DNA from 2 places in the Neobacillus sp. Soil_C_43 genome. Region 1 is predicted to be linked to the other one. Evidence: a T-box and tRNA genes for the amino acid it is inferred to sense, from the RefSeq annotation. Region 1 holds a T-box; the other holds one or more tRNA genes.

What was found. A T-box is a leader RNA that pairs with one kind of tRNA and senses whether it is charged. The one in region 1 lies ahead of AC3A54_RS03625 (valine--tRNA ligase), so its partner is inferred to be a tRNA-Val.
Region 2: it encodes a tRNA-Val, which carries the amino acid that the T-box ahead of AC3A54_RS03625 (valine--tRNA ligase) is inferred to sense. The anticodon was not compared.

What each region holds. Positions count from the first base shown of each region.
Region 1 is NZ_JBDGJV010000001.1:685,789-695,278, forward strand. Features, by position in the region: gene AC3A54_RS03625 (valine--tRNA ligase) at 1-1,485, opposite strand, end outside; T-box leader at 1,546-1,781, opposite strand; gene AC3A54_RS03630 (hypothetical protein) at 1,941-2,132, shown strand; gene ysxE (spore coat protein YsxE) at 2,151-3,188, opposite strand; gene spoVID (stage VI sporulation protein D) at 3,281-4,375, opposite strand; gene hemL (glutamate-1-semialdehyde 2,1-aminomutase) at 4,670-5,956, opposite strand; gene hemB (porphobilinogen synthase) at 5,980-6,960, opposite strand; gene AC3A54_RS03655 (uroporphyrinogen-III synthase) at 6,961-7,746, opposite strand; gene hemC (hydroxymethylbilane synthase) at 7,743-8,678, opposite strand; gene ccsA (cytochrome c biogenesis protein CcsA) at 8,693-9,490, opposite strand, start outside.
Region 2 is NZ_JBDGJV010000022.1:11,894-21,383, reverse strand. Features, by position in the region: gene AC3A54_RS22210 (BlaR1 family beta-lactam sensor/signal transducer) at 1-1,522, opposite strand, end outside; gene AC3A54_RS22205 (BlaI/MecI/CopY family transcriptional regulator) at 1,522-1,908, opposite strand; tRNA gene AC3A54_RS22200 (tRNA-Val) at 2,333-2,405, opposite strand; gene AC3A54_RS22195 (hypothetical protein) at 2,569-2,793, shown strand; gene AC3A54_RS22190 (alpha/beta hydrolase) at 2,911-3,633, shown strand; gene AC3A54_RS22185 (YjcG family protein) at 3,764-4,276, shown strand; gene AC3A54_RS22180 (GNAT family N-acetyltransferase) at 4,282-4,704, shown strand; gene AC3A54_RS22175 (UvrD-helicase domain-containing protein) at 4,836-7,133, shown strand; gene spoVIF (sporulation-specific transcription regulator SpoVIF) at 7,166-7,420, opposite strand; gene AC3A54_RS22165 (YjcZ family sporulation protein) at 7,574-7,687, opposite strand; gene spoVAE (stage V sporulation protein AE) at 7,793-8,149, opposite strand; gene spoVAD (stage V sporulation protein AD) at 8,156-9,181, opposite strand; gene spoVAC (stage V sporulation protein AC) at 9,182-9,490, opposite strand, start outside.

The DNA of each region.
Region 1 (9,490 bases):
TCTGGATACCCAGAAGAAAATGATATCGTAGCCTGTTACCAAAACGTCTGTTGGGAAGTAACGTTTAAAATCAGCTGCTTCCTTGTTCGGCCAGCCCATGGTTGAGAACGGCCATAATGCTGAGCTGAACCATGTATCTAATACGTCTTTGTCCTGCTCCCAGTTTTCAGCGTCTGCTGGTGCTTCATGACCTACAAATACTTCACCTGTTTCTTTGTGGTACCATGCAGGAATTCGGTGTCCCCACCAAAGCTGACGTGAAATACACCAATCACGGATATTTCCCATCCAACGCAAGTAGGTTTTCTCAAAGCGGTCAGGAACAAAGTTGACTTTGTTTTCTTTATTTTGAAGGGCAATTGCTTCATCTGCCAGGGGTTGCATCTTAACGAACCATTGAGTAGATAGGTATGGTTCAACAACTGCACCACTACGTTCGGAATGGCCTACGGAATGAAGATGCTCTTCAATTTTGAAAAGAACGCCTTGTTCTTGAAGGTCTTTAACGATTTGCTTACGGCAGTCGAAGCGATCCATACCTTTATATTTTCCTGCTTTGTCATTCATCGAGCCGTCTTCGTTCATAACGAGGATACGTTCAAGATTATGGCGGTTGCCAAGTTCAAAGTCGTTCGGATCGTGTGCAGGGGTAATTTTAACCGCTCCAGAACCGAATTCCATATCTACATAATCATCTGCTACAATTGGAATTTCGCGGCCAACGATTGGCAGAATAACGGTTTTGCCAATTAAGTGCTTGTAGCGCTCATCTTCAGGATGAACCGCAACAGCTGTATCACCGAGCATCGTTTCTGGACGAGTTGTCGCAACCTCAATGGATCCAGTGCCATCTGCTAAAGGATATCTCAGGTGGTAAAACGCACCCTGAACATCTTTATAGATTACTTCAATGTCAGATAATGCTGTTTTCGTGGAAGGATCCCAGTTAATAATATATTCGCCGCGGTAAATTAAGCCTTTATTATAAAGGGTAACGAATACTTCGCGAACCGCATCTGATAGGCCTTCATCCAAAGTGAACCGCTCACGGCTGTAATCTAAGCCTAATCCTAGCTTCGACCATTGCTGACGGATGTGTGAAGCATATTCATCCTTCCACTTCCATGTCTCCTCAACAAACTTTTCACGGCCTAAATCGTAACGGCTTTTGCCTTCACTGCGAAGCTTCTCTTCTACCTTCGCCTGTGTGGCAATTCCCGCATGGTCCATACCAGGGAGCCAAAGCACGTCATAGCCTTGCATCCGTTTCATACGTGTAACAATATCTTGAAGGGTTGTATCCCATGCATGACCTAGATGAAGCTTACCTGTTACGTTTGGCGGTGGAATAACAACGGTATAAGGCTGTTTTCCCTCGTCATCCTTTGCTTCAAAATACTTCCCTTGCAGCCACCAGTCATAACGACCTTTTTCAATCGATTGCGGGTCGTATTTCGTTGGCATCGTTAATTCTTTTGTTTCCATCAAAAATTCCTCCTTCTTAAACTACTGTTTCCACAGAAACATAAAAAACCCCATTCGTCATAAAAGGACGAATGGAGTTTGCTTCGCGGTACCACCTTTTTTCCAATCAAAAAACATGATTGGCACTTAACGGGATAACGGATTTCATCCGTCTTCAACTAATTAGATCATTTGACCTTTTCGCAGAAGAAGCTCCTGGGCGACCTTCTGATGTTCCTCTTAGGAAATCTTTCAGCTAATGATTTCCCTCTCTAAAAGTAGGATGGCATCGTACTCTTCCCTGTCGTTGCTTGTTTTTTAAATTATATTGTTATACTACCGAAAAAAAGGGTTTGACGTCAATCATGATAACCAATTTTTTTATTTTTTATACTGTATGTATTTAATGGAGAACTTCTATAGGCATTTGGAATATATATAAAATAAAGGTCAAATCCCAAAGGGGAGGTTCTGGGATGAAGAGGAATTTTCATAAATACAAATACAAGCCTTGGTTCATCACGTGCCGAAGGATTGCTGCCCAATTAATTATTCCGTTTAGTATTTTTCAATTTATCCGGACGCTGCTTCTACCAACCGTATTTGATGTATTACTATTAACCTGTTTTCTTGTCCTTGCTGTATCCATTTATTTTGACATTATTTAAGGAGCCCATCTTGCAGAGTTATGACTGCTGCTGGGCTCCTTCTTTTGCTTTTTGTGCGTTTTCGATTTCCGTCATTTTCATGACAATATACTCTGAATTCTTTAAATGCCAGTATCGGTGCTGCAGCTGACTGACATATTTCAACTCATTTTTTCGCCCCTGCTTTCGATAATAGCTCTCCGCTACCTGTATGATTGGAATGGGAAGAGCTAGATAGCTGAAGAATAATAGCTTCTCATCTGCTTTAAACGGGAAGTATTTAAAATAATGGTATACCCAGTCGATCGCTGTATCACTCCGCTTCGGCCTGGAATTAATTGCACGAGAAAGGTAAGGGAGCAAATCATGAATCGGGGAACCATAACGTGCATTTTCAAAATTAATAAAATAGCCGTAACCTCGATCATCATACAAAAAATGCTCAGAAGCTAATTTTCCATGAGTTATGACCATGCGGGCCTTTTCGGTTTCCTTTGTGCTTTCGTACCATTCTTCAAATTTTGTTTTTGAAAATCTTAGCGCTTGGCTAATTTCGTTATAATACATGCAATACAATAATTCGAACGGAGACATGTAGGTCTTTTTTTCGCATTGATCGATAAAACCATCCAGGAATTCCTGTTGTTTTTCCATCTCTTGAATGGTCTTTTCATAATGCTCTGTTCGTTCTTCTTTGTTGACAGTGATTTCTTTTGCCGAAAGGGTATGAAGTCTCGCTAATTCGCGAAATAATTGCAGATTGGTTTGCTCGCGGTTTTCTTTTAAATCATTTGGCATCCAGGGCATGAGATAGTACAGGTCATTTTCGTGCAGCACCGCATACCTGCCGTCCATTGTTGGATAAATTGGGACGATGCGATTAAATCCTTTTTGGTACAGAAGGTGCACATGGCGAATGAAATCAGTCCCGATTGAGGGATTGATTTTCTTTAAGGCAAACGTACCTTTATTGGAATAAATTTTTTGTACCGTACCATAATCCTCTACAAAATGAGGTTCAATATAATAATTTTTTAATACAGGTGCTAGCATTTGTATCCGATTTGACTCATTCATGTCAACTCGACCTTCTTTCAATGGAAAAGCCGAAATAGCTTTTAAAAGAAGCTGAGCAGGTTAAAGAAAACCCGCTCAACAATTGTGAATGGTTATTTTTTTGCAAAAGCACTAGGGATATATAATACTTGCCCCTCATACACATCTTGATTGAGTTCCAGATTATTTTCGCGCAACAGATTTTGAACCGTTACATCATAACGGTCTGCGAGGGTACTTACTGTATCCCCCTTCTGTACTATGCAAACCCGTAAACTGGTTTGGGCGGAGTTTTCATCTTTCCTTGCAAAAAATTCGGTAAGTGTCATACTCTTCTTCTTGGATGCTTTCTTCTTCTTGACCTTCGGTGCTTCCTCAGGGGATGATGAGCTTTCTTCTACATGCTTTACTTCCTCTTCAAAAATAACCTCTGGTTGTGGTGCAGCTTGTTCTTGAACAACGATTTCCTCTTCTTCGATCTCAACTGGCTGGCCGCCTTCATTTCTGGCCCATGCAGGCTCAAATTCTTCTTGTTCCTCTGCTGAAGGCTGGTAGTTAAAGGTTGGGAACTTCGGTAATACTTCTACTTCTTCTTCTTCTTCCTGTTGTTTTCTTGCCTCTGCTTCAAATAAGAAGTTGTTTTCGTATGCGCTTTGAACTGCGGCTTGTTCAATGGCTGCTTCTTCCTCAGCCTCTTCTGTTTCGTAACGGTTAAGTACCTCATATTCAGGTTCTACTTGTTCCTGCTGCTCTGCCTCATATAAACCACTGATGGTCAGTTCTGCAGATAGTTTAAGACAGCTGCGCTCTGGTGTAGCATAATCGAATGATTCAACGAGAACATCAATATCATAGATGCTTTGAATCCGATTGTTCGGGATGGTGATATCGACTGGGAAGCGATGTGAAAATTCACAGGTGCCCTCCTCGCGTTCTGCCACCCTCTCTACAAACTTTTGGGATGTTACTTCCTCTTCGCTACCCTCATTGCTAGGTTCGTAACTTTTATATTCGCCGGTAAGCTCCAACGAACCACGTATGGTTACGTACTGATCGTTTTCCTGGATGGTAATATCCGGGTCTAGAGAAATCGATAGAAGTTCCTCGACTTCCTGTCCTTTTCTAAACCACAAAGATTCCTCCAAAGAAAATCGTAGGCACGATTGATTCTCTTGGGACAAAGCGACTCCTCCTTTCGTATCCTTCACGCAAAATCACTATGTCACTTACACTCTATGAACAATGGGATTTATTTATGATAAAAAAGCAGTTAGTTAGTAAAAAGAAATAGATACTGCTTCAACTTGATGGGGGATTCCGCTCAATTATGTAATTATTCCGCCAACTTGGGTTAGAATTCCGCCAACTTTTGTATTTATTCCGCCAACTTAGGCATGGATTCCGCCAAATTTTAAATTCTTTCCGCCAAACCCCATCTACGAACCTCTCAGAGAACAATAAAAAGCACCCACCAAATTAGGTGAGTGCCTACCAAAACAAATTTATTTAAGCTTAGAAAATGCAATTTCCGCTGCTTGTATTGTTTTTTCAATATCTTCATCCGTATGGGCAGTCGATAGGAATAATCCTTCGAATTGAGAAGGTGGTAAAAAGATACCTTGCTCTGCCATTTCACGGTAGTACTCTGCAAAGAACGCTAAATTAGATGTTTTTGCTTTTTCAAAATTAATAACCTCTTCATTGGTAAAGAAGAAACCAATCATGGATCCTGCACGGTTAAATGTAATTGGAATGTCGTACTTTTCAGCAGCCGCCTTAAAGCCTTTTTCCAGAAGATCTCCCTTACGGATAAACTCCTCGTAATGTGCTGGCGTTAACTGGCTCAATGTTTCATAACCTGCTGTCATAGCCAGCGGGTTACCAGAAAGTGTCCCAGCTTGATAAATCGGTCCGCTTGGAGCGATTTGCTGCATGATTTCGGCCTTACCGCCGTATGCCCCTACCGGAAGTCCACCACCGATTACTTTTCCAAGACAAGTGATATCAGGCGTTACATTGAAATATCCTTGTGCACAGTTGTAGCCCACTCGGAAGCCAGTCATAACCTCGTCAAAAATGAGCAATGCGCCATTTGATGAAGTAATCTCACGCAGTCCTTCCAAGAATCCAGGAAGCGGCGGAACAAGACCCATATTCCCAGCAACTGGCTCAACAATGATACAGGCGATATCTTCACCAAATTGCTCAAACGCATACTTTACACCTTCAAGATCGTTGTACGCTACCGTAATCGTATTGGATGCTACTCCTTCAGGAACGCCAGGGCTGTCAGGAAGGCCTAGTGTAGCCACACCTGATCCGGCTTTAATTAACAGGGAATCCCCATGGCCATGATAGCAGCCTTCGAATTTCAAAATCTTATTACGTCCTGTATATCCTCTTGCTAAACGAAGGGCACTCATCGTTGCTTCCGTACCTGATGATACCATCCGTATTACTTCGATTGATGGAACACGTTCAATGACAAGCTTTGCCAGCTCATTTTCCATCAAAGTAGGAGCACCATAGCTTGTACCAAGCTCCGCTACTTTTTTCATTGCTTCGACGACACGGTCATTGGTATGTCCAAGGATTAGAGGACCCCATGAAAGTACATAGTCAATGTATTCATTGCCATCGATATCATAAATTTTAGACCCTTTGCCTCTTTCCATAAAAATCGGGTCCATATTCACTGATTTAAAGGCACGAACTGGACTGTTTACGCCGCCAGGCATAAGGGTTTGGGCTTCTTTAAATGCTTCAATCGATTTTGTATACGAGCGCATCCTTTTCCCTCTTTTCAAAATGTTTATTGGTCTTCTTTTAACCAGCGAATCGCATCTTTTGCTGCATACGTGATGATCAAGTCAGCACCGGCACGCTTCATTCCCATCAACATTTCAAGAACGGTGTTTTTCTCGTCAATCCAGCCGTTTGCAGAAGCTGCCTTAATCATGGAATACTCACCGCTTACGTTATAAATCACAATAGGCAGGTTAAAGGTATTCTTCATATCACGAACGATATCAAGGTATGGCATACCTGGTTTAACAATTAAGAAATCAGCACCCTCTGCTACATCTGATTCTGCTTCTCTGAATGCTTCCATTCGGTTAGCAGGATCCATTTGATAGGTCTTGCGGTCACCAAATTGTGGCGCGCCTTCTGCTGCCTCACGGAACGGTCCGTAGAACGCAGAAGCATATTTAACGGCATACGACATAATTGGAATCTCTGTAAATCCAGCTTCATCAAGACCGGCACGAATAGCAGCAACAAAGCCGTCCATCATGTTAGATGGCGCAATAATGTCCGCACCAGCTTGAGCTTGTGCCACTGCTGTTTTGACAAGAAGATCTAATGACGCATCGTTAAGGATTTTTTCCCCTTCAACGACGCCACAGTGTCCATGGCTTGTATATTCACACAAGCAAGTATCTGCTACAACGATGATTTCTGGGAAGTGTTCTTTAATAAAACGAGTGGCTACCTGAACAATTCCGTGGTCATGATAGGCTTGCTCACCACACGCATCCTTCGTAGCAGGAATACCGAATAAAAGGACAGACTTTATGCCGTGAGCAACGATATCTTCCATTTCAGCTTGAAGGTGGTCCATGGAAACTTGGAACACACCTGGCATGGATGACACTTCATTGCGGATATTTTCCCCTTCATAGATAAACAGCGGATAGATAAAGTCCTCCGCTTTCAAGTGATTTTCTCTAACAAGTGCGCGCATGCTGGCACTAGAACGCAGGCGACGATGACGTTTGAATTGAAGTTCCATTTATGATTCCTCCACATCTAAATAAGCAATAGTGCTTTTAATCATTTCTTTTACGGTATATTCCTTTGGTGAAGCATGAACGGTGAGCCCGTGTTCCAGTAGTTTTTTCTCTGTTACCGGACCGATACAGCCGATGACACACTTGTATAGCTGTTCTTCAAGGCCGTAGTCTTTGACAACCTCCATCAAATGATCCACCGTAGAAGGACTTGTAAACAGCAGAATATCCAGCTGCCCGTCAGCCAGCATCCTTGCCAGCTTTTCTCGGCTTTCATCAGGCAGATAGGTTTCGTAAATGACGATTTCATCAACCACAGCTCCAGCTTCTGATAAGGCTCGTGAGATGTATTCCCGCGCGAGGTTTCCTTTCGGAAGCAAAATCCGCATACCACTTTGGATAAAAGGTAAAAACTCCTCAACAAATACCTCAGCCACATAGGCAGATGGAACGAATGCGGTAGTTAGCCCTTTTTCCTCCAAGCATTCTGCCGTCTTTTTCCCAATCACTGCGATTTTAGGAAATCTTTCATCCAATTCTTCCTTTTGGTAAAAAGAAAAAAAGGTCTCAACCGTTACATTGCTCGTAAAAATAATCCAATCATATGTATCAAGGGCCTTCAAAGAGTCTTGAAGGCGATCGACTTTTTCAATGGGTCGAAAGGAAATAAGAGGGATTTCGACTGGAATCCCTCCCTCCCTTTCTACAAGCCGTGAAAAGGATTTTGCTTGATTTTCGCCTCTTGGAACAAGGACTTTTTTATCAAGCAAGGGCAATGATTGGATCATTGACCTTCCAGCTCCCGTTTCACCTTTTCAATCAGGTCCTTGGCTCCTTTTTTAATTAATAAATCAGCAGCCTGAACACCAAGCTCTTCCGGATTTTGTCCTCTTAGTTCCTCTTTAAAGATCTCTTGACCTTCTGGAGAAGCAACAAGTACATTTAATACGACTTCATCATTTTCCTCTATTCGAGCAAATCCGGCAATTGGAACCTGACAGCCACCCTCCATTTTTTGCAGGAAAGCACGCTCGGCACGAACCGCTCTTTCTGTTTTCTTACAAGTGAATTTCTCAAATAGCTCTAGTAATTCTTTATCATCTTCGCGGCATTCAATGGATAGTGCACCTTGCCCAACAGCAGGAACACAAATATCGGCATCAATAAATTCTGTTACTACGTCAGAAGCCCAGCCAAGGCGGGAAAGTCCTGCAGCTGCTAAAATGATGGCATCATATTCTTCTTCCTGTAATTTTGCTAGTCTTGTATCGACATTTCCACGAATCCATTTAATCTCTATGTCTGGGCGTTGGACTAATAGCTGCGCACTGCGGCGAAGGCTACTCGTCCCAACAATTGCACCAGGCTTTAAATCTTTCAATTTGACATGATCTCTTGAAATAAGAGCATCACGGTGGTCCTCACGGAAAGGAATACAGCCGATTGTAAGACCCTCAGGTAAAACAGCTGGCATGTCTTTCATACTATGAACGGCCATATCAATCTCTTTATCAAGCATAGCTTGCTCTATTTCCTTCACGAATAACCCTTTTCCGCCCACTTTTGAAAGTGTAACATCAAGGATTTTATCACCTTTTGTTACGATTTCTTTTACTTCAAACTCAAAACGAGAATCCAGCTTCTTTAGCTGTTCAATCACCCAATTGGTTTGTGTTAATGCCAACTTGCTTCGTCTAGAACCAACAATAATTTTTCTCATGACTGCCTCCTAAGTTATGCATACCATAAATGGAAAGATGATAATCGACCAAATAAGAAAAAATTAATTAATACTATTAAAAATGAAGCCGTATTCCACATGGCTAACTTTCTGCCAGATAGGTTTTTTCCGATCCGGAGATATAAATAGATGCTGTAGGCCGTTAGCAACAAAAACGACCCAATAATTTTCATATCGTACCACGGCATTCCAGGAACCTTTAGAAATGCCCACTGTAAGCCTAAAATAAGGCTGAGCAGGAGCATCGGAACACCAATGACAGCCAATATGTAAGATGATTTTTCAAGTTTATCTAAATCTGCCAAGCGAACAAGCCTTGTTCCCCATTTCTTCCGTTTCAATAGATCATATTGAAGCAGGTACAGGGCTGAAAATACAAACGACAGGGAAAAAGCCCCGTATGAAAGAATCGCCATTGTAATATGGATTAACAGTAGTTCCGATACCAACTGTTTAGCCATGATATGAGAATGGTACTGCATTGGAGCGAAGGTATGAATCGCCATTACGGTAAAACCAAGGATATTTGTAAAAAAGACGATAAAATCGACTCGCAGTAAATGATTTATCCCAATTGACAATGTTACTAATACCCAAGCATAAAAATAGAGTCCCTCAAAGATCGTTAGTACAGGGAACCTTCCTGTTTTTGTCATATAAAAGAATAGGAAAATCGTTTGTAAAACCCATACAAATGCAAGTAACCAGAAGGCAATTCGGTTTGCCTTCCGGTTATGGTGAATGAAATCAAAGAAATATAACAACACACTGAAGGCATATAAAACAACCGT
Region 2 (9,490 bases), on a different contig from region 1:
ATTGGTATAATAATTGAACTTGTTCAATGGGCGATATTTTTAAGGAAGATTCCATCCAGTAACTATCCATATTGCCTGAAAGATCCTCATTCCCGTATTTTATCTTGTGAAAATAATCTTGCAGCTGCTTTCTTCCTACCTCTCGATCGGTATTTTGGAAATACCAATTCACGGATTGGCTCAAGGCAGTCGCTAAATTTTGATTTTGATTCCATTCTGGAAAAGGATAAATTTTCCCATCCCAAACCTGTTTATTGTTATTCGTTGAAATCACATTAGATTCCATTGCAAATAAGGCAGAAAATATTTTATAGGTGCTATCAGGAGAAATCCTCTGTTCACTAAACTCTCGATTATAAATTTGATATTGGTTTTTAGAAGAATCATATAAAACGAAGCTACCCTTGTAGCCCTTAAAATAGGAGCCTAGATCTTCATAGACCGCATTCTTCCCGCTAAACTGATACACATCATCTGGGCTCGCAATAACGGTGGTGATTGGAGCAAGGAATAGCACAACAATTCCTAAAACTGCGCAGATGGCCTTGCTTTTCCATTTCAATAATAGAGAATCGCTAGAGAAGCTTGCAATGCACTGGATTCTTTGTTTGATTTGTGTTTTTGTGCCACCTATACCTGGAGCAAACTGTTCAAGGGTACGATCATGTTTTTTATCTGCAAACCGAATGATGGTATGCCCATATTCGATATATCCACTCTCATCCAAGAGATTTAAAACGGAAGCATCACAGGCTAACTCCCGATCGATTCGAATCCTTTTTAAGGCATACCAAACGAACGGGTTAAACCAATAAATAATACGAAATAAACACATGACGTAATTCCCGAACAGATCCTTGCTTTTATGATGATGCAGCTCGTGCAAAAACACGTACTTTAATTCATTTAACGAGAATGCTTCTCGCGTTTTGCTTGGTAAAAAAATATAGGGTTGAAAAATCCCCACCGTGATTGGCGAGGTAATAAGAGAGGTCTCCCTCAACCTTATGTTTCTTTTCACCCCAACCAACTCTTTGCACGCTTCTAATAGTTCATTTAACTTTTGGTTATGAACAGCCGCAGCTGACTTTTTCATTTGATAGATTTGATAGTTTGAATAAACAGCAGCCACAATAAAAAGAACCACTCCAATGACCCAAACTGTAAAAAATGTATGGTAGAGGAAATCGGGCGTTGACTTGTTAACCGATATCGTGAAATCATTTAATAGATCGCTGTTTGGCGCCTGAGAGGCATCCACTCCATTATTCCTTTCACTCTTCAATGGCGCGTCTCTATGAAAAAAAAGTAAGCTTTTAAAATAGCGCGTTCCTTCTCCAAGTCGAAAATAATTCCTAGGTAAAAAGGTAGCAAGGATTGGAATGCAAAGGAAATACCAAATTTGATAATGTGCTTTCACCGTCATATGATGGTTTAATAGCTTTTTGATTAACAGAATTATGAAAATAAGGAGGGATACCACGATTGTACTAACTAAAATCCGCAGCAGCATGGTATCCATTATTTTTCCCCTTTCTTGTCCCTTGTGGATAATATTTCCTTTAATTCCGAAATATCTTCATTCGATAACTTTTCATTCTCAATAAAATTTAATATCATTGAATTTAACGTGCCGCCGAAAAACTGCTGCAGAAAGGAATTACTTTTTTGCTCAACATATTCGTGCTTTTCAACCAGTGAAGTATAAATAAACACCCGGCCATCTTTTCTTGCGTGCAAAGCCTTTTTCTTAACTAGGCGCGCCAGCATGGTGTGAATGGTATTTGGCTTCCAATCACTCTTATTCGAAAATTTCTCCACTACCTCAGGAGTCGAAATCGGCTCAAAGTTCCATATAACCTTCATCACTTCATATTCTGCTTCTGATATTTGAGGAATCTCCTTCATGATAACCCTCCTACTTTTACAACTGTAGTATTTATTATAGCAAGACGGGCCAAAAACATAAAGAAATAGTCGTGACTTTAGCGTATGGTAAATATTCCCCCTGTGTGTTGACGATTTCTTCTAATAGTAGAAGGGAGCTTTTTACTCCCTCCTCACGTTTTATCGCCATAAAAGATTGAAATAAACTATCGAGGTTATGTGCAGTTTTTCACAATATTCAAACGTTTTTAACGCGATTTCCTATTCGTTTGTCAGCCAAAATAAAAACGCCTCCTGTTCGGTTAAGTCAACGGAACAAAAGACGCATAAACGCAGCGCTACCATGTTGTAAATAGGAGCGCTACCCTGCAATTAAGTCAACGCATAAGTCATTGGAAATAAAAAACGGTAGAACACCGTTATATCAACGTTTCTACCGTTCGGATGACCTGTGAGGGGTTCGAACCCCCGACCTCAACCCTGTCAAGGTTGCGCTCTCCCAACTGAGCTAACAGATCGCTTATTAATCTACATATCTAATTATAGTAATATTGTAGCAAAAGTCAATAATTAATTTCCAATATACAACCTCAAAAAACAAGAACATTAGTTCTTATTTCAGTTGAATAAAGAACTAATGTTCGGTTATAATGATAGTATATAAAGAAAGGAGTGATTTACATGGATGGGCTTTTTATTCGTTCAATTGAAGAAAACATGCCTTTGGAAATGATTTACCTTGCCGACAACCAAGAAATTTCACAACGGAAACTGATTGTGAAGGAAATAAATGATGACTATATCCGCGGGTACTGTTTGCTTCGGAAACAGATGCGCACCTTTAAACGTGAAAACATCTTATCCCTAATGCCCGAATCACAATCAAAAAATCGATATCTTCATTAATTCCTCTTTACCTCTTAACAGCAGCTTACCAATCCCTTTATTCCCCGTTGTGAAAGCATTTCCAGTCGAGTTATGGTAAAATTCTAATGTATCTACTGAATATGGGGGTTTTATCACATGGAATTTCCAAAAGGCAAGATTAAAGAACTTACCTTTCATAGTAAAGAGCTGGGAGAGGAAATACTACTTCTCGTTTACCTTCCAGCAAACTTCTCACCACTCTATAAATACTCTCTGCTGATTGCCCAGGATGGCCGGGATTATTTTCAACTTGGCAGAATTGGTCGATTAGCAGATGAGTTTCTTAATACCAGAGAAATTGAAAACTTAATTATTGTTGGGGTACCCTATAAAGATGTTGCCGATCGCCGCAGAAAATATCATCCAAATGGTGATCAAAATGAGCAATATATACGCTTCCTAGCACATGAATTAGTGCCATTTCTTGATACGGAGTTTCCAACCTATCAAATGGGTACGACCCGGGCACTTATTGGTGATTCTCTTGGGGCAACCGTCTCTTTAATGACAGCGATTCAATATCCACATACATTTGGAAAGGTGCTTTTGCAATCACCCTATGTGAATCAAAAGATCTTAGAATTAGTGGAAGATTTTACAGATACTCAGCTACTAGAGATTTATCATGTAATCGGAACCCAAGAAACGGAAGTACCGACGACAGATGGACAAGTGAAGAACTTTTTAGACCCTAATAGGGAACTATCAAAAATCATTTCAGATAAACCATTTACATACTTTTATGAAGAATTTAATGGTGATCATACGTGGACCTATTGGCAGCCAGATTTAAGACGGGCACTGAACATGTTTTTCTAACACATATTAACAAAAGTTTGAGTATTTTCTATTATTTAATATTGTTAGAAAATTTGCTATAATAGTAAGAAGGCTGTTATGAGTATTATTTTTCTATTTAAATAATTTTTTAAAACGGAGGTATATACGTATGAAATTTGGAGTTGTCATTTTTCCATCAAAAAAGCTTCAAGATTTAGTGAATTCTTACCGTAAACGTTATGATCCACACTATTCACTTATTCCTCCACACTTAACATTAAAAAATGCCTTTGAAGCAACTGAAGAGGATGCAAAGGATGTAGCGAATAAGCTACAGCAAATCGCTCAAAATACCCATCCATTTTCTTTAAAAACTTCAAAGATTAGCTCTTTTCAACCCGTAAATAACGTGATTTATTTTAAAGTTGATCCGACAGAAGAACTAATAAATCTGCATTCCGAAATCAATCAAACTTTTAGTGATTCACCATTAGAGTATGCCTTTGTCCCTCATATTACGATTGGTCAAAACCTCTCTAATGACGAACACTCCGATGTCTTTGGTTCACTCCGAATGACAAAAATTGATCACGAAGAAACCATTGACCGATTCCACCTTCTCTATCAATTAGAAAATGGTTCTTGGACTGTATATGAAACATTTCGTCTTGGAAAGGAATAGGTAAAGTGAAGCTTAAAGTGGTTGAAGATCAAAAAGAACTAGCAGATGCATTCTCCATTCGAAAGACTGTATTTGTTGAAGAACAAAAAGTACCTCTTGAAGAGGAAATCGATCAATTCGAAGATGAAGCTGTTCATTTTGTCCTGTATAACGATGGTGCGCCAATCGGTGCAGGTCGATTCCGTGTGGTTGAAGGCTATGGAAAAGTAGAACGAATTTGTGTATTAAAGGAAGCAAGAAAGACGGGTGCTGGAAATGCCATCATGAATGGCATTGAGGAGCATGCTCGTGAACAAGGGCTTCATAGGTTAAAACTTAATGCCCAAACACAAGCCATCCCCTTTTATGCTCGTCTTGGATATGAAGTTGTCTCTGAAGAATTCCTCGATGCAGGCATTCCTCATAAAACAATGATGAAAGAAATGTAACATACGAACCACTTGCCAGAGACGGCAAGTGGTTTTTTTAATTGAATGGTTAATATATGAAACACTTTCCGTCCCTATCAGGTTTTGTTATGATAGAACAGTCGTATTTATTGAAATTGAGGTTTTACTATATGAAAACTGCTATCTACCAAAATCAAACCATTGAACTTGAGCAACTAGCGAGGGAACAACATCAAAAGATATTCCTAGCTGGGAAAAATGGTGAACTCCTATGTCCTGCTTGCAAGGAAAAGGTGCAACTGTTTTTAGGAATTCAAGATCATCCACATTTTTTTCATGCACATGCTCCTAAAAAAGCTTGTTTGGAACCAAATTCTCCAGTAACCCAATTAGATGACACACCAATCTATATCGAACGGAACGGCTTTAAAATACCGCAAGGCAGAATCATTACAGAGGCCCCCAAAGATGTTGAATTTTTCAAGTCTGCAAAACATATAGAGTATCAAATTCCATTTAAACCAGCAGATGCCAGGCAGAAAAATGAGCGCCCGTCATACCTTCAGCAACTCGAAGATCAGGGAGTGGTCCTAGATGATAGCCAGGCGGCTGCTGTTATGGAAACAGAAGGTTCATTGCTAGTCTTAGCTGGTGCCGGCAGTGGGAAAACTCGGGTGTTGACTGCCAGAACAGCCTATATGATGGAAGTAAAACAAACAGATCCCCGCTCGATTATGCTTGTTACTTTTACATCAAAAGCAGCTGCGGAAATGAAGCATCGTTTGCTCACATATCCAGAAATAAACCGAGAGAAAATCAACTTACTGGTTACAGGAACCTTTCACAGCATCTTTTACCGCATACTTATGTATCATGATTCAGTGAATTGGTCGGCTCATAAACTATTAAAAAAGGAATGGCAACGGGACAAAATCCTGAAGGAAGCGGGTAAAGAACTTGATTTATCGGAAAAAGAATTTGCTTATGATCTGGCTCTTCAGCAAATTGGATTTTGGAAAAACTCCCTACTCCTGCCTAATGAAGTTAAACCTTCAACAGAGTGGGAAGAGAAAGTTGTCTTTTTATATACAAAGTATGAAGAGTTCAAACAAAGAGAAGGTTTATTTGACTTTGATGACATGCTGATTGGCTGTTATCAGCTTCTCAAAACATCTCCAGCACTTCTTCAACAATATCAAGATCGTTTTCACTATTTCTTAATCGATGAGTTTCAGGATATTAATAAGGTGCAATACGAGCTGGTTAAGCTTTTATCAGGAAAAAACAAGAACGTCTGCGCAGTCGGTGATGATGACCAGGCCATTTATAGCTTCCGAGGCAGTGACCCTAGCTATTTACTTGAGTTTGAGAAAGACTTTCCATATGCAAAATTGGTCACTCTAGACCAAAATTATCGTTCCTCTCATGAGATTGTTTCGGCAGCCAATCAAATGATCTCTGCAAATAAATTAAGAAGAACGAAGAAAATGAAGGCTCAATTCTCAGCGGGAATACTGCCAAAGTTATTTTTCCCCTATGATGAAGAAGAAGAAGCAACCATGATTGTTACTGACATTCAAGAGAAAATTGCAGCAGGAGCGAACCCTTCTGATTTTGCGATTCTTTATCGAACCAATGCTAGCTCTAGAGCCGTGTTTGAGCGCTTAGCGAACTCAAACCTTCCGTTTAAAATTGATTTGGACGCAGACTCTTTTTATGACCGTTATATAGTAAGAAGCACCCTTTCCTTTCTAAGAGTGAGTTTAAATGAAGATGATCCCCAAGCAATTGCTGACATCTTACCTTTTCTGTTTTTAAAACAGTCTCTACTTAAAGAAATAAAAGCACAAAGCATCTTAAAAGACTGTAGTTTTCTTGAGTCTCTTTCACACTTGAAAACGACACATGCTTTTCAAGAGAAAAAATTAAAAAAAGCAGTGACGCTCATTCGCGGGTTAAAACACTTGTCTCCGATTAAGGCACTTGAACAGATTGAAAAGGACATTGGTTTTCTTGATTTTCTTAAAAAACGTGGAAATGAATCGAGTAAGCTGGAAAAGGGTTCAGATGACCTGAAGGACCTGAAGGTGGCTGCAAGAAGCTTCGATACCATTGAAGCCTTATTAGTACATGCGGAGCACATGTCGGCCATGAATAAGGAAATTAAAAACTTAAGTAAGCATTTTACCGATGCCATTAGCCTGAGCACGATTCACCGGGCGAAAGGGCTAGAGTATCAAACTGTCTATATGCTTGGTGCGGTCGACGGCAGTCTTCCACATGATTATGCACTCGAAACATATAGAAACGGTGATTTCACTGCTTTAGAAGAAGAACGAAGATTATTTTATGTGGCCATGACCCGTGCACAGAATCAGCTTTTTATTTCCGTTCCCCAGCATAGAAGGGGGAAAAAGGCGTACCCATCACGTTTTTTAACACCCCTTAATAAAAAGAAGAGAGGGTGACCTATATAATTAAGTCAGCCTCTCTTCTCTTTTTACTTTTTATTCATCATTTTAGTGATTGTATTGAAGTCAAGCTGCTTACCATCATTCACAATTGATTTCACAATTTGGTCTTCCATATCTTTACTTACCGGTTTATTGGCAATTTGGGAAACTCTCCGAATTACATTACGGACAGTTTTTTCATCTTTAAAATTCGCATTTTGCAAAGAATTAGCAAGGTCGAAAATATCCTTCATATTTACGCCCGTTTTGTTTTCTATATTTTTAAAGAAACCATTATCCATCGTAAATTCACACTCCTTCATAAACTACTCTATTGTATGAAGGAGTCATAAAATGGTGAATAAAATTGGAAAAGCTAAAAAGAAACATAGGTTAAGAAAGGGTCGGCCATTCTATTGGGCCAACCCTTTCCTTCAGTTCAAGCTCACTATTTCTTAATAGAAGCTTGCACCAACAATGATTAATAGGATGAACAACACAACGATTAGAACAAAAGTTGAACCACCGCCGTAGCCATAGCCGTAGCCGCCTCCATATCCACACCACATAAACTGTCACCTCACTTTTGTAATCTCACTAATAACATATGAAAGTACATAAAAAAGTGTATAGGCATGACAGACTAAACTAAAAAAACAAGTAAAATTGTGTTTTTACCCTTTTGGTTTAAAAATAAGTGCGCCGATAAAACCAAATATAATGGCAGCTGAAATTCCAGAGCTTGTCACCTGGAACATCCCCGTTAATACCCCAATAATTCCATGTGCCTTGGCATCCTGTAAGGCTCCATGGACGAGGGCATTCCCAAAACTGGTAATTGGAATGGTTGCCCCTGCCCCGGCGAAGTCGACCAATGGCTCATACAACCCGAAACCATCCAGAACTGCTCCGGCAACAACGAGCAAGCTTAAAGTATGACCTGGAGTCAGTTTAGCTACATCAAATAATAGTTGTCCAATGACGCAGATGATTCCACCCACTACAAAGGCCCAGAAAAACATCGCTAACACAAAGGCTCACCCCATCTCTCCATTCATTTCTATCGCAACTGCGTGTGCAATACACGGAATTGATTCATTCTGCTGGAAACTTAACGGTGACAATAAAGCCCCTGTTGCAACAACTAAAATTCTTCTATATTGCCCTTTTTTCATTTGATTTAATAAGTGACCGTATAAAACGGTTGCTGAGCATCCTGCACCGCTTCCCCCAGATTGCGCCGGTTGGTCCTCCTTGTAAATCAATAAACCACAATCCTGGAATTGTCTTCGCTCCAATTTAAGGCCGCTTTTGTTTAATAATTCAAAGGCAGTATCATGTCCGATTCTTCCAAGATCGCCAGTAACAATTAAATCATAATAGGATGGGTCCAACTCTAAGTCACGAAAATGAGCCATGATGGTATCTGCCGCAGCTGGCGCCATTGCCCCACCCATATTAAAGGGATCGGTTAAGCCCATATCAATCACTTTTCCGATGGTTGCAGCAGTTGTCACAGGTTCGAACCGATCAGGTTCATTAGGCTGCACAAGTGCTACTCCTGCACCCGTAATGGTCCATTGCGCGGTAGGAGGTTTTTGACCACCATATTCAGTTGGATACCGAAACTGTTTCTCTACTGCTGCGTTATGGCTTGATGCACCTGTAAGGACGTATTTAGCTCCCTGGTAGTTCACCACGAAAGAAGACAGCGCTAAGCCTTCCATGGAAGTCGAGCAAGCTCCAAACAGACCAAAGTATGGAATCTGCATCGTCCGTGCCGCAAAACTCGTCGGTGTGATTTGATTGATCAAATCTCCTGCAAATAAAAATTGGATTTGTTCTTTTTGAACTTTTCCTTTATCCAAGGCAACCTTAATTGCTTCTTCAAGTAATAATCTATGGGCCTTTTCATAGGACTCTTTTCCCATCCATAAGTCTTCATACAATAGATCAAAATCATTGGCCAATTTTCCATTTGCTTCAAATGGTCCACCCGTTACGCCAGTTGCTGTGATCATTGGGCGGTTTGCGAACACCCATGATTGATGCCCTTTTAACAATTACAATACCCCCCACATCACAAGTAGCGTTTTAATTAATGCAACTACAAAAGCGGAAAAAACTCCGAAGAGAATGACCGATCCAGCCAATTTAAACATATTTCCACCAACTCCAAGAACAAACCCTTCTGTCCGGTGCTCAATGGCAGCCGAGATGACTGCATTACCAAAACCAGTTACCGGCACAGCACTCCCTGCTCCTGCAAATTGACCTAATCGATCGTAAACGCCAAACCCAGTTAATAGCATTGAAAAAAAGACCATAGTTGCGACTGTTGGGTTTCCAACGCTCTGTTCAGTAAAATTAAA